Regions from separate parts of the Calothrix sp. PCC 6303 genome, predicted to be linked through region 2. Evidence: riboswitches for the same ligand, from Rfam matches in the RefSeq annotation. Region 2 holds a riboswitch; the other holds the start of a gene.
The links. A riboswitch is a leader RNA that binds a small molecule or an ion and turns the genes downstream of it on or off. The one in region 2 is predicted to bind cobalamin.

Region 1 (8,127 bases), 170 kb from region 2:
CCAAGCTAATGATAGGGGTTCGATTCCCCTCACCCGCTTTATTTTTTGTATAACCAGCTTTAACCAAACTTGCGGAATTCCCCACCGCTCTATTGCCTGGGGATGGATAGCAACAGATGCTCCATCCAGCATCTAAAATATTTGATTTGATTTGATTTGATTGTAGAAAAATGGTAAGATTACAGTGGTTGCGACCCACCCAGAAGACTAAGAGGCTACGGTACTCGGCTAAGATTGGGGAAGAGACATAAACCCAGCTGGTAAGCTATTGCTGTAATTCCAAGGTAAGTCTGCCGACAAAATAATCAAACAATCTCAGGAAGTGGGATTGCTGCCTGTGGACGCGGTGTAAGACCAAAAGCTAGACGGCTGGTGGAGGCAATTGCGAATGAGACGGGAAACTCCGTAGACGAATAAAACCGTCCTTGTGCTAGTTGAAATTGGAAGCCCCATTTTCAGCCAAAGGCAAGATGGGGTACTTCACCTTACTTTGTGTAATATCTTCGTAATATCACCCAAGAAACAACAGGTGTACCAACTAGGGCAGTTACAGAGTTAAGTGGTAACACCATTTCGTTTCCCGGTGCTACACACATCAAATCAGCAAATAACGCCATAATTGCCCCCATAATCATCACCCCAGGTACTAAAATACGATGGTCGTAGCTATTAAACATACTGCGACACAAATGGGGAACTGCTACACCGAGAAAGGCAATCGGACCACAAAATGCCGTAACTACACCTGCTAAAATGGAAGCGCTGGTAATTACCCAAAATCTGGTTCTTTTTAAATTTAATCCCAGCGTCAAAGCATAGGATTCACCCACCAGTAAAACATTCAACGGTTTCGACAACAAAGCAGCAACTACTAACCCCAGTAGTACTACACTTCCTAAAATAGGAATTTGTTTCCATGTCACTCCCCCAAAGCTACCAAAAGTCCATTGCAGATATGTTTGAATTTGTTGGCGATCGCTAAATTGTAATAAGATGCTAACTAACGCACTTGTGGCATATCCAAACAACAATCCCAAAATCAATAGCGTCATTGTATCTTGAACCCGACGCGACACAAGTAATACCAACCCTAGCACAGCAGCAGCACCCAAACTTGACGCAATTACCAAACTTAAATCCCCAAAAACACCCAAAGTTTGAAAAATTGCCCCCGCACCAACAACATTTGCTGTCAACACAACTAAAGCTACACCCAAGGAAGCACCAGAACTAATTCCTAACACAAAAGGTCCCGCAAGTGGATTTTTAAAAATAGTTTGCATCTGCAATCCACTCACACCCAAAGCAGCACCAGCAAGCATAGCGGTTATAGCTTTGGGTAATCTAAACTTAAAAATAATATTTGTCCAACTAATCTTTTCCGCATCCCCACCAAATAAAACCTTAACAACATCAGTAATAGGGACTTGCACCGAACCAACAGCAATATCTAACAAAAAAGCCAGAATTAATACCCCAATCAACAACACAAAAACTAAATATTCTCTTGCAATTAAAGCCTTATAGAAATCTTTAATAATATACATCTGACAGTTTTCAATCCTTACTGAACACGACGATAAAAAACTAACTCATGCTGCGGTAAAATCTCTGGATGAAAAATCTTAATTAAATCAGATAAAACCGCATCAGGATTACTAATTCCCCCTTCCCAGTAGTCATTTCCTCCACCTTTATTTATCCGCAAATTATTATTATAGATATTCCCATTTTTAACAGCTTTAAAATCAGCATATCGATTATCTTCGGCTAGAATATCTTGCTTTAAATTCCATTTTTGGCTAAGATTCAACCAGAAATCAGCATTTGTTGCCCGTTCGATAATTGCCTCAAAAGATAAAGGTAAACTTCCCGAAGACTCTTCATTACTCCAAAGATAGTTTGCCCCTGCATCCTCTAAATACTTGGCAGTATAACTATTACCACCCGGCATATACCAAGTGCCTTTAAAATTAAATCCCACAAACACACTTGGACGTGATTTTGCTGCTTTTGCCTTAGTTGCTATTTGTTGATACTTTTGTTCTACTTCCCCAAATATTTGTTCTGCCTCTTTCTCTTTATTAAAGAATAAAGCCGTAAATTTTAACCATTCGCTTCTACCCAAAGGTGAATCTTCCATATATTCGGCATTGATTGCCACTTTTAAAGCTGCTTCTAACAACTTTGGATAACTATCGATTTGGGTGTTTCCAGTTCCATAAGTTGTAATTAATTCTGGATTTAATTCTAATATTTTCTCAATATTAACGCTGGCATTATTGCCAACATTTGCAATAATGCCAGTTTTAATTTTTTCTACAACCTCAGAGGTATTGACTGTTTTCGTATCGCTGACTCCAAGTAATTTATCGACAACTCCCAGTTTCGCTAAATGGGGTAAATGAGTTGTGGAAAGGGAAACCACAGAATTAACTGGGACAGTAATTACTTGGGCATTTTTGTTATTTTCTAGAATATCTTTCGGTGTAGGAGTGCCGCATTGAACTAAAACATATTTAAAGCCAGTTTTTGCATCCTTCCAAGGATTATTAATTGTAATCACTTTATAGTTTTTATGATATTCCACAGTAAAACCCTGAGCGCGGGTAATAGTCACTTTATCAGGGAAATAATCGCGGTTTGCGTCGTATTGTTGAATACAGGCTGGATTAAGGGATTTTTTTTCAAGATGATTAACTTTCGGACTTTCGCAAGCAATGATTAATGTAGAAACAATAAATATAATGAAAATTAAATTAATTAGTTTTAAATGTTGCAGCTTATATAACATCTTGTTCAATTGCTGTTTAGTTATAGATGTCTTTTAGAAAAAAGAATATACAGCAGATTTTATCTTGGTAAGGTACACCTGTAGCGGGCAAGACTTCGGCGTGAGCGCTCAGTCCTTACCTCCGGTACACTTCGTTCCGACAGGCTCAGGAACCATCGAACGCTGCCCGTACCACCACAGTTTTATTCTTGATCTTTATACCTCATTTACCTGTAATCTGCTGTATTTATAGGAGAGGTAAAATATTACATCTCTACAATTAATCAAAAATGGCAACTATACAGGTGGATAGATATACTCTGTCACCTTTTTCCCTTCAACTAAATGTTCATTAACAATCTTTTTGGCAACTTCTGGTTTCACCCGACTGTACCAAGTTTTATCATCAGAATAAAATGCCACCGGACCCAATTTACAAACCTGCAAACAACCGGTTGTTCGCACTTCTATATCCAAACCTGCTTTTTCAACTGCCGCAGAAAGTGCATCAAATGTAGGTTGCCATTTCCGCGAGGGGTAACAGCGTCCGGATGTACAAACAGCTATATAAGAACACTTAAAAGGATTTTTAGTAAAAGGAATTTCCTTTGTTCCTAACACATAAATTTCTCGAAGTTGTTTATATAGCTCTAATTTGCTAAAATTTGCTTTACCATCAGGTAATAAATTTTCATCTTCTACATATGGATTTGGCAAAAATATAGTCATTACTTTTTCACCCGCACCATTCCAAAACTGAATACCCCAACTGTGGGGTTCTCCTTCTGAATTAATACGTCTATAAAATGCACCTTTATTAATTAATCTTTGCTGCCTTACTTCTAGTGGAGTCTCTGAATTTGGACCACCTATAGTTTCTTCAATACACAAGTGAAAATGCCAACCCTGTGTAATCACAGTCAGATATCCATCATAGAGAACGCATTTTTTTGGTGCTTCGTGAAATTCTAACTCTAAAACGCTACCTTGTTCTAAATGTCCTAAACCAATTTGATGCCAATTTTGTTGAAATAATGTGTAAGTTAAACAAGCAAGTACATCACATCGACAATCAAAATACTCATATTCAATTGTCCAACCGTTTCCTGTTGCTTCAGTTGTTTTCTGATTGAGTGGGATAACACAAGGATTGAATTCAATCATGGCAATTTTCTCGCAATATGTAGGTTAATTGTATAGACGCTACATATACATAGCATCTATACATATCATTAGAAATTAGCACTTAAACCAACTTGAAATACTCTACCCGCATCCGGAAATCCAGCAAATAATTGATATCTTTGATTAAAGATATTATCTACACTAGCATTAAGGGTGAAGTTCTGACTGAGGGGAATGCGAGTTTTTGCATCAAAAGTTGTGTAACCTGCTAATGACTCAGTGTTGGTATTATTCGTAGGATATTTCCCCAGAGAATTCATCAATAGTCCAAGATATAAACCTTGAGTATTTTCATAGGAAACACCCAAATTTAGTTTATCTGCACCTGCAAATCGTAACTCTTTGTTGATTTCTGCCGGATTAGAACTTTTTTTGATGCGTGGATCATTTGCCGTATAATTTACAAAAGCATAGATATTTTTAGCAATTTGTAAATTTAATGCCGCTTCAATTCCTGAAGTTTCAACTAAGCCGATATTTTCCCAAGTTCCCGTTACTCCATTCACGGCTGGTCTAATAGATTTGAAAGCAATTAGGTCTGATATGTTATTTTGGAAAAAAGTTAAGCGCAACAAACCAATGTCCCCTAATTTTTGGTCGATACCAATATCAAAACTATCTCCTTTTTCTGGTTTAAGGTTGGGATTCCCGATAAATGTTGGGTTAAGACTAAATAAGTTGCTTACCGTTGGGACACGAAAATTTCTGATGTAGTTTGCCCGTATAGTAGTAGAGTTGCTGATATCCCATTTTGCACCAATTGATGGTGATGTTGCAGAAGCATTGGCTAAAGTGTTGAAATCTTGACGCAAACCTAAATTGAATTTGACGTTAGGAATAAGACTTGTTTCGTATCTGGCAAAAATAGCACTTTGCCCAATATTATCGTCATAGTTAATTGTGTTGACACCTGTAGAATTTCTGATTGCACTACTAACAACATTCACATTTCGATAGTCAAAACCATAAACTATACTGTGATTTTTGCTGAAGTTCCAGCTATGGGTAGCTTGAAAACCGTAAGAACTTTGTTTTGTCTCGAATCTTCTGTTGAATTGAGGTGGATTAGTGATGGAGTTAGAGTCAAAGCGAGTATTGAGAAAATCGGTGTAGAATCTGGCTGTTAATAGCGAATCATTTCCCCCTCCAAGCTTAGAACTCCAGCTTAAATCATTTAAAACTTGGTCTGTATATTTGCGGTTTTTATCGGTTAGTACATTACCAGAACCTTGACCAAATTGTGGTACAAGTATGGGAACTCCTCCTGGTGTTCCTTGTTCTTTTCCTAAGTATTGTGTGGAAAAAGTTAGAGTATTACGCTTACCTAAATTTGCTTCTAATTTAACGTTAAAGTTATTGAAGAGAGCATCGTTATTTTTTCTGGTTCCCCTAAAGTTAGCTTCGGGAATTGAAAAAGGATAATTATATTGGGATTGAGTGCGATTATATCCCACTACCCAACCAATATCCCCAGCTTTTCCACTATTTTGAATAGTCTGTTGATTCAATCCATAAGCACCAACATTTACCTTTGCTTCAGTTGTGGTTTTATCTGTGGGACGACGGGTAATAATATTAATTACTCCACCAATTGCATCAGAACCATAAAGAGTTGAACCACCACCTGGTAACACTTCGACTCGCTCAATGTTATTGGTAGTGAATTCTGACAGATCAAAACGACCACTACCTAAGTTATTAATTGGTCTGCCGTCAAGCAGAATTAGCACCTGTTCACCATTAGAACCACGAATAAATTGACCACTTAATGCATGGGGTTCAGTTCCAACAGTTCCATCTGGTAAGATACCAGGAACAAATTTGAGTGCTTCTCGGACTGTTCTCACACCCTGTGCTTCCATTTCTTCACCCGTAATCACATATATGGGACGGGTAGAATCTTTAACTGTCCCTTCCCGACGAAAAGGAGAGTACACAGGTTCATTCAATAATTTATCGACGACGTTTATTTCGATGTCGGGTTCTTTCTCTTCTTTTTGTTCTTCTGTTGGTGTCGATTCTTGAGCGACTTCTGCTATTTTGTTGTTGGGTATGACTTGTGTAGCTGGTTGTAAATCTGAAGCAGTACCTTCGTTTTTGGGAAAGTTGGATATTAGGGGGATTTCCGTTGCCCTAGCTTTGTAACTTCCAGAGAATATCCCCAATATTGCTGCCAAACTAGACACAGCAAACTTAGTTCCCAATTGGGAATTAAACATATTATTTCTCATCTGTACCTCGCAGATAATTATGTTTTTTGTGGCGATTGGCGGGTGTTCTGACTTAGAGACAAAGATTAAAAAGAAAAATTTGCCTCGTCACAGTTGCGGGACAGCGCTGGATTTTCACCAAACTTTCCCCGTTATTTTTAATGAATAATTCTGATTAGAACCAATGCATTTTCGCACAATAGCACGGATATATTTGGTGATTAATGTCGAAATATTACATTCGTAAGTATGCTTTGCGTAGAGGATCTCGAAAGTGAGGGTAAAAAGCAACTGAGTAGATTTGATTATCCAACCTATAAAGCAGAATATATCGATTTTGATGATGTTCAGTACTTGACAAATAACCACTGATTCATACCTGTAAAAGTTTTGACTGTAATAATATTTACTTAAAATGAGTAAAATGATTATCATTCTCTTTGAGGTGATTGTCAATACTTGTGAGGCAATTTGTCCGACAAATAGTTTATATTGCGATGTACTTCTGCTCTTAATCGGTGTTAAATGGGTTATGCGATCGCGTAATCCATTTAACATCTCCAGTAATTACAGCAATTTTAATGTCTTTGAATCACACATCAATACCCAAATTTTGTGTAGACGTTCCACCAGAACGTCTCTACATTCATTTTCACTAGATGTCTTATTTAATCCGAAGTAACGCAGATATGTATTGGCATCCTGCCCATCCTTGATAATTTGCGGGCAAGATGCCCGCACCACAAGAAATTTGTGGGTATTTTTTTAATTGGAAGTCCCTAAGCCCACATCAGATAGATATCATCCCAGTGTCCTAGCAAATCTATGTCGTTGGGGGTGGCAACACGTAGATTTAAGTCATTGCTCATTTCAGCTATCACTTTTTAACTGAGAAAATAAGGTTTTCCATCCTGGATTCCCCATTTGATTTTCTCCTTGTTTCACTTCAAAAGTGACATTAGATGCTGCTGTTTCTTGTAATGCCTGTAAACACAATTCAGCAACATCATCCCGGCTGATTTTGCCGCGAATATTATCACCTTGTTCAGCTAATAATTCTTTACCACCAGTTTCCTCAGTTAAAGCACAAGGACGAATAATTGTATAAGGAATACCACTTGTCCTTAAACTATCTTCTCCTCTCAGTTTCCAAGTTAATATTCCTCCCAATTGATCATTTAATCTAACTGCGGGGGGTTCTTCTTCTAAGTTAATTCCCTCTCTTCCAGGACGGGTGACACCTGCGGAACTAATGAGGACAAATCTAGGTAATTTGCTACCTCCGTAGGCTTTGATTGATTCTACTTCCAAAGCAAAAGCACCAGCAGAAAACTTGGGATTTAGTTCACCATCATACTCAAATTTACTTAACATTAATTGTAAAGAGCAAATTTTACTGGTATCTATTGGAGGACGATCCCTAACAACTTTGGCACGAAATACAGGAATTAAATTACTGAAGGGAACTTTAATATTAATCCAAGTATCTGCTTCTGTGTCAAAGGAATAACTATAACCAACACCATCCCAGGCAGAATCAGAACGCAAAAATAATTTATAGCGTTTGCCATCACCTTTAACTTTTAAATCAATTCCTTCATAACCAGATAAATTGATTGCTGGATCAAAGTTTTTAGTTCTAACTGAGGCAAAACCTCCAGAATTGGCAATGGAAATATTTCCAGCGAATATAGCTGAACTATCAAGAAAACTCATATTACTGCTACTAACTCCACCCATCACCACATCATCCAAAGCACCCCAAATATTTTTCAAATCTGTTGATGGGTTAGTAAAGTCGAAAACTAGCTTCTCGTCTCCTTGGGGGAGGTATTTTGCCGCTGCCTCAACTAAATTTTTGACACCTTGATATTCAACATTTTCAGGTGTGTCACCGACTATTTCCGGTTGATAAAATTTAATACCTTGGTTATATTTGTCACGATTAGGTGTATCGCC
Region 2 (8,127 bases):
CAGATGAGTGCTTTTGAACGTCAGCAAAAAGAAATCGAAAAACAACAAACATTTGTCGATAGATTCCGCGCTAGTGCAACTCGCAGTACCCAAGCAAAAAGCCGTGAGAAACAGTTAGATAAAATTGAGCGCATCGAAGCACCTACAAGTAGTGTTAGAACATTACATTTCCAATTTCCTCCTGCACCTCGTAGTGGTAGGGAAGTAGTGGAAATAAAAAATCTAACCCACATTTATGATGATAAAGTCCTATTTTTAGGTGCAGACTTATTAATTGAAAGGGGTGATAGAATTGCCTTTCTTGGTCCTAATGGTGCTGGCAAATCAACACTTCTACGCCTAATTACTGGCATGGAACAGCCTACAGAAGGAATTGTTAAATTAGGCGATCATAATGTGATTCCTGGATACTTTGAACAGAACCAAGCTGAAGCCTTAGATTTGAATAAGTCAGTTATGGATACCATCCATGATGAGATGCCAGACTGGAGTAATGAAGAAGTTCGTACACTATTAGGTAAATTTTTATTTAGCGGTGACACTGTTTTTAAAAATGTTGCTCCCCTTAGTGGTGGAGAAAAAGCTCGTTTAGCATTAGCAAAAATGCTCTTACGTCCAGCTAATTTACTGATTCTAGATGAGCCAACAAACCACTTAGATATTCCCGCTAAGGAAATGTTAGAAAGCGCCCTTCAAAACTATGATGGTAGTGTGATAGTTGTTTCCCACGACCGTTATTTTATCTCACAAGTAGCCAACAAAATTGTGGAAATTCGGGATGGTGAATTCCGCGTTTATTTAGGCGATTACCATTACTATCTCAGCAAAATTGAAGAAGAAAAAGAAGCCGCAAAATTAGCAGCTATTGAAGCTGAAAAAGCTGCGAAAAAAGCTGCGAAAACAACAAAAGCAAGTGGGAAGAAAAAGTAATTTCCCCTTCAATTCATAAGTTTATATCTCCGACTTCTTAAATGAAGTCGGAGATATTGTCGTTTAAGTTATTACCCACAAAGTTTATAATTTACAATTGCGAGAAAACTTGCATCTGTAACCCAATTGGTGAAAAAATATTGGATTGCATGGGAAATGGAGCAAGGGTAGTGAAAATTTTACTTGTTGGGAATGGTGGGCGAGAACATGCCATAGCTTGGAAGTTATTGCAATCCAAGGATGTAGAAAAAATCTTTTGTACCCCTGGAAATGGGGGAACAGCAACTTTACCAGCTTGTGAAAATGTCCCTTTGGCAGTTGATGATTTTGCTGGAATAAGTCAGCTAGCGGCAAAGGAAGGAATTTCTTTGGTAGTCGTGGGACCAGAAGTTCCCTTAGCTCATGGTATCACTGACTACCTCCAAGCGAAAGGATTGATGGTTTTTGGTCCCAATCGCATGGGCGCACAAATTGAAGCTAGTAAGGCTTGGGCAAAGGCTTTTATGCAGGAAGCGGGGATTCCCACAGCTAAATCTGCGGTATTTACTGAGGGATTAGCCGCTAAATCATACGTAAAAGCAGAGGGAATCCCAATTGTGCTTAAGGCTGATGGTTTAGCCGCAGGCAAAGGTGTAATTATCGCGGAAACCTTGGAACAAGCTGAGGCAGCAATTGAGGCAATTTTTGGCGGACAGTTTGGGAGTGCTGGGAACTTTATCGTCATTGAAGAGTATTTACCAGGACAGGAAGTATCTGTTTTAGCTTTAACCGACGGGGTGACAATTCGTCCTTTATTACCAGCCCAAGATCATAAACGCATTGGCGAAGGTGATACAGGAGATAATACTGGAGGGATGGGGGCTTATGCACCTGCACCAATTGCCACAGAAGAGATGATGTCAAGGGTACAAAAGGAAGTTTTAGAAAGTGCGATCGCTACTTTCAACAAACGGGGTATAGACTATCGTGGGGTGCTATATGCCGGGTTAATGGTATTACCAGATGGAAATTTCAGCGTCTTGGAATTTAATTGTCGTTTTGGTGATCCCGAAACTCAGGTAATTTTACCTTTACTGGATACCCCTTTGGTAGATTTATTAATTGCTTGCGCGCAGCAAAAACTCTCAGAAATGCCACCGATAAAATGGAAAGATGGGGCAGCAGCTACAGTAGTCGCCGCTTCAGGGGGGTACCCGGGGGATTACGTCAAAGGAAAAGTAATTACAGGTATTTCCGAGGCACAAACCAAAGACGGGAATGACTCACATCCCGCAAGCTATATATTCCATGCCGGAACCAAGTTAGAATCCTCTCAACTTCTCACCGATGGTGGACGGGTTTTAAATATCACTGGAATAGGTAAAGACTTTAAACAAGCCCTAGCCCAAGCTTATAAGAGTATTGCTCAAATTCAATTTGAAGGGATGTACTACCGTCGAGATATTGGACATAGGCTAGAAAAGCAAACAGAGGTATGATTTAATACTGTCCATGCGATCCCCGATCTGATTAAGACAGTTTCATCTTATAGTCCTTTCTCAAATCTAATCGCCTAAAAATAGCTTAAATTAGAGGTATTTTCAGTTCTATAGAGAGATACGGGTACGATATCTCTCTATTATTTTTGGCTATGCTTACTAGTAATAAATAGTATAATTTTAGCAAATATCTAAGTATAAATATTTAATAAGCATTTATACGTCAGAATTCTTTAACAATTCACACTATTCTCAACCCTCAGAACCTTAGAATGTCATGATTCCTTAACAATGAAGATCCCAGATAGCCTGTAAATTCGTAGAAAGATTGAAAATAGCACCCTGAACCCCTTGATCCCAGTGGGGGGTCTCTGGTTAATATTCAGTTACAAAGAACTCCTTCCTTACCGATCCCAAACAAAACATTTATTGACCGAAGCAAAATTGAAGAAATCTTCAATAGTGCTTAGATCAGAAAAATATTTAATTAAGAAGCTGAAAATTTAAACAGCAAATTGGGAAAAACTCATCTGGGGGGTTAATCAAATTAATTTTTAGTTATTAATCAGGGGAAATTAAGAGAAAATTACATACAAAATAACCGGAGTTCAAAAATCATGGCAAAAGAACGCCCACCATTAGATGAAATGACATTGCGACAACTGCGTAAAGTTGCAAGTGCCTATGGTGTCTCACGTTACAGTCGGATGCGTAAATCGCAGTTATTAGCTTCAATTTTAGAAGTTGAACGTAACAAACCCTCTCTCACTCAATCTCGTGTACTGGAGGCTCAAGAAGTCGTGGAAGCAGCAAAATTCGAGTTAGGACAAGTAGATCGCAATGGCGGTAATCTTTCAGATGTAGATGAATTTCTGGCAGATTTACCAGGTGGATATGGCGAAAGCCGCATTGTATTAATGCCTCGTGATCCTCAATGGGCTTACACCTATTGGGACATTCCTAACGAGCATAAAGAAGAGCTACGACGCAACGGTGGACAACAATTAGCCCTCAGAATTTATGATGTCACTGACATCAATTTAGATCACCAAAGCCCCCACAGCATTCAAGAATACCCCAGCGACGAATTGGCAAGAGAGTGGTATTTACCAATTCCTGTCAGTGACAGAGACTACGTGATTGATATTGGCTATCGCTGTGCTGATGGACGCTGGTTAGTTCTGGCACGCTCTGCCCGCGTTCATGTTCCTCCTGTCTATCCTTCCGATTGGATTGAAGATGTATTTATCACCGTAGACTTTGAAGATGATTTACGGGGTAAAACTTTATACGAACTTGTACCTCCAGCGAAGAAGTTTGCTACATCCACATCCGATAGCGCTGCGGGCAACACTGGCAATGCAATCTACGATCAAATCTTCGGGATGACTGAATCAGCCGAAGCAATGCGTGTTGCTGGTTCCTTGTTTGGTTCTATGCACCAAGTACCTGGTGTGACATCACCGGAACAAGCAATCAGTTCTTACATATTCCCCAGTGGTGTTGGTATGTGGGCAGTTCCCACTACATCTGGCTTAAACATGTCGGGTGTTGGGATGTCGGGTGCTGGTTTCTCTGGTGATGTACCAATGCGTCCTCGCAAATTCTGGTTAATTGCTGATGCAGAATTGATTGTATATGGTGCTACTGAACCAGATGCAAACGTAACTATTGGAGGTCGTCCCATCAAACTCAATCCAGATGGTACTTTCCGCTTCCAGATGTCATTCCAAGACGGCTTGATTGATTACCCAATTATGGCAGTTGCAGCAGATGGTGAACAAACTCGTTCAATTCACATGAAGTTTGAACGCGAAACCCCATCACGCAATACCAATACTAAGGAAGAAGCTGTTTTAGAATGGCTTTCCTAGAATTGGGTTTAAGTCACTAACTTAAGTCAACTAAAAATGAATTGAAAAGGATGGGTAGTTATACACTGCCCATTTTTTTGCGATTAATTAGACTTAAACCTCAAAGCCAGTATTTACGCTTCCCATCAGGAATAAGTAACCAATCAAAATTAATTACACAATGTCATTGCGTAGTTTACTTCTACGTTCTTGCATTAGTAGCAGGCAGGATGCCTGCACCACAATAAATTTTAGGATATGTTTTTATTTGGAAGTCTCTTACACTACTTTATCCACACAGATTATACGTGGGTATCAAGGAATTTCCGTAGCACACTAGAGGTAAAAATAATAAAAAGTTATCTATTGTGCAGATTAAGATGATTCCGGCTTTGAAATCTCAAATCTTTATCTTATTTAATCACTAATTAAATCGAAGATCTTCCTAGTACAAGTTATAACGGTATCAGCAGAAGATTTTGTTTGGGCTAAACAAAATAAATGTTTTGTATCAGTGTTAATACTGTCCACCTAGTTTCATTTGTTGCTTTCATGTATCCGGATATATAGAATAAAACTAGAAATATAAGTTACTGAGATTGATGCAAAATATTGACAACTGCTCAAAATTGAAGTGTTTCAAGATTAAGACTTGAGTAGGAGTTATGGCAAAGCAGGATTTTGAGTACCTAATATTAGCTTTCACGCTGAGACTTAGGACTCAAACAAAAGCCTTAACATGCTGAGGGGTGACTTCTATAAGTCATCTTTGCAGGAGTCCTGCAAGAGTATTTATCGCACCAGGGAGAATTATGAATTTATTAGATGATATTGAGTTAGTCAGGCAATTTATACAAGGCGAGATCAAATTATATTACAATCACAATCTCCGTGTTGAGCCGCTTTCAGATACGATTCAACTACTTTCAAAGAAAGGAATTTTATTAGCAAAGGTTAAAAATACAGATAACTCAAAGGTTTTCTTTATACGTAAAGAATCTGACTACTGGGAATTGCTTAATAGACTGTTGATTGAAAATTCTGTGATTCCACTAGGGAAAGAAGAGGGAGGATTGATGCGTTATGAGTATCAACCAGTTCCCGATGGCTTTAAAGTCAACTATGGTGAAGTCGTAAATTTATGGAGAATTTGGCGATTCCAAACCCACAAAAAGCGTAGCGATGTGGTGATCGAAAAAGGTTTACAAATATTTATAAATAATAAGTGGCAAGCTGTCAGAAGCATGGTATTCAATCAGGAAGATGTCTACATTACGACCTCCTCTGATGAATTAGTTTTCACAGTTAACCAGCGCATAATTTGGGCAAGTAAGAAAGTCGGAGAACCACCAGCGCAAAGTCTGAGTCAGGATTTGGATTTAGGAGAAACTTTTATTGCTAAAGACAATACTAGTAATTCCAGTAATTCCTACTCAACAGTTGGAGGTAATGACACCAGACAAGCACCACAATCAAAAAACAATAATATTTTGAGTGTTTATCAAGGTAAACTCTATATTCAAACTATTGAGGGTGAAATAGTTGTTGAAGGTTCTAATCTAAAATTCTGGTTTACTCCACCTGATGGAGAAGAAGCTATTCCCATGGCAGTTGAAGTTCAAAGTAATAGAAAAACAGCTTGGGAATTACTGATGTCGTAAAATACTTCTGTCATCTTAGCTCAACTAATCCCCCTAATTCATCCACTTTTTTGTGGTTTCCTGCTAGTAATAGTGAAGAAACTCAAAATTATCAGGTGATGCAAAAATGTAGCTAGTTACTAGATGGGGATTATTCCAAATAGATAAAAAAAATTAGAATTTAAAATTTAGATACCAAACTCATGATATATTGCATAAGCTTATGATTGGGAAACTCCGGTGAAACTCCGGGACTGTGCCGCAACTGTAAACCATTTTAGATTCTAAATTTAGTGTGGCTTTTCGCTGCTTTGCCGAAGCCTATGAACACTGAAATAATAGCCATAAAGATGAATAGCGATCGCTTGTTGAGTTCGTTGTCAACTTATGGTTAAAATCAACTTAGAATCTGGTAAGTCAGAATGCCAACATCAGCAGCATCCTATCAATTTCCTACGTTGCATAGGGAAGGAGTTGTCTATTGTCGGCTTCGATTAAAACCTCATCGGTTAATTTCCCTCCAGAAATTTCAGTTAATCAATCACTTTTTGACACACCAAAATGCCCGGGTATTTTTTACCAAACACCTGCCCGTGATGGAAATATCATCAGGGTTAGAATTCCTGGAGGCATAATTAACACTTTACAGTTAAGTGCAATTATTGACTTAGCTAAAAATTTTGGTGATGCAAATGTATATTTAACGAATCGTGCTAACTTGCAAATTCGTGGAGTCAGAGAAATTCCCTCTACAGCTGTAACTAGTTTACAGCAAGTTGGGTTAGCAGCAGTAATTCCCGAAATCGATCATATCCGCAACATTATGGCAAGTCCAACTGCGGGAATTGATGTGGAGGAGTTAATTAATACTCTTCCTTTAGTGCGGGAACTAGATAATTATATTTGTTCTCATCCGGAATTACAAAGATTATCGGCAAAATTTAGTGTGGGATTTGATGGTAGTGGCACAGTAGCAATTTACCAGCAACCCAATGATATTAAATTTGTCGCAGTACGGGACTTAGATGGTGAAATCTATTTACGGTTATTGTTAGGGAATTCTACAAATATTGTTATTCACCAGCAACAATGCTTACCTGTGATTGTAGCTTTGATTAAGGTTTACTTAATGCAGGTGAATATTCATACATCGTCTAAGCCAAGATTTTTAGAAGTTGTCAAAAATCTGGGGACAGAAAAGTATTTAGAATTAGTGAAATCTGAATTACCTTTTGTTTTAAAAAGAACAAATATTCAGTTTGATGAACGGGAAAATAAGCATCATCATTTGGATATTCATCAACAGAAACAGCTAAATTTATCTTACATAGGAATTGCGATAAATTTAGGTAAAATTTCCACTTCTAATCTACAAAAGCTTGGAGAGATTGCAGATGTATATGGAAATAAAACATTACGCTTGACTCCTTGGCAAAATATTTTAATTCCTGATATTGAAAATCAAAATATTTTCAAAGTTAAATCTGAGATAGCAAACATAGGTTTACAGATATCTGCCAGCAGTCCCCAATCGGGAATAGTTGCCTGCACTGGGAATCAAGGTTGTAAAGCTGGAATTACAGATACAAAAGCGATGGCAACTATCTTAGCTGAATATTTGACTAGCCGTATTTCCTTAGATCTTCCTTGTAAAATTCATTTAACTAGTTGTTCCAAATCTTGTGCTTATCATGGTAAAAGTGATATCACACTTTTAGGAGCAACTATTGAGAAAAATGGATTAAGAACTGAAGGTTATAATCTCTACATTGGGGATTTAGAAACAAACTTTGGCAGAGAAATATATCGTAATTTACCATCTACAGAAATATCAGCAGTGGTTTTGAAAATATTGCAAATATATCAAGAAAAACGCCAAGATTTGCAAGAAACATTTGTAAATTTCGTCAATCACTACGAAATCCCTACATTACAAAAGTTATTTAATATTGATCATCTCTTAACATCTATTTTTAAAGAAGTGAAAGATTAATGTTAGAATATATCCATGATGGTAATGAAATTTACCGTCGCTCCTTTGCAACTATTCGCGCCGAAGCTAACTTAACAAAATTTTCCAGTGATTTAGCAACTGTGGTTGTGCGACTAATTCACACATGTGGGATGATTGATATTGTTGATGATATTGAAGCTTCAAGTAATGCTGTGAAAGTCGCTAGGGAAGCATTAAAAGCTGGAAAACCAGTATTATGTGATGCCCAAATG

Region 1: it holds a riboswitch for cobalamin, as region 2 does, so the genes downstream of both, CAL6303_RS25425 (TonB-dependent receptor) here and cobG (precorrin-3B synthase) in region 2, are expected to answer to the same signal.

Annotation. Positions count from the first base shown of each region.
Region 1 is NC_019751.1:6,264,310-6,272,436, reverse strand. It holds tRNA gene CAL6303_RS25445 (tRNA-Gly) at 1-38, shown strand, start outside; gene CAL6303_RS25440 (iron ABC transporter permease) at 486-1,547, opposite strand; gene CAL6303_RS25435 (ABC transporter substrate-binding protein) at 1,565-2,794, opposite strand; gene CAL6303_RS25430 ((2Fe-2S) ferredoxin domain-containing protein) at 3,071-3,937, opposite strand; gene CAL6303_RS25425 (TonB-dependent receptor) at 4,006-6,189, opposite strand; cobalamin riboswitch at 6,209-6,369, opposite strand; gene CAL6303_RS30075 (hypothetical protein) at 6,593-6,850, shown strand; gene CAL6303_RS25420 (CIA30 family protein) at 7,039-8,127, opposite strand, start outside.
Region 2 is NC_019751.1:6,435,866-6,443,992, reverse strand. It holds gene CAL6303_RS26135 (ABC-F family ATP-binding cassette domain-containing protein) at 1-930, shown strand, start outside; gene purD (phosphoribosylamine--glycine ligase) at 1,101-2,408, shown strand; gene CAL6303_RS26125 (DUF4912 domain-containing protein) at 3,026-4,282, shown strand; gene CAL6303_RS26120 (hypothetical protein) at 5,074-5,922, shown strand; cobalamin riboswitch at 6,088-6,350, shown strand; gene cobG (precorrin-3B synthase) at 6,383-7,894, shown strand; gene CAL6303_RS26110 (precorrin-8X methylmutase) at 7,894-8,127, shown strand, end outside.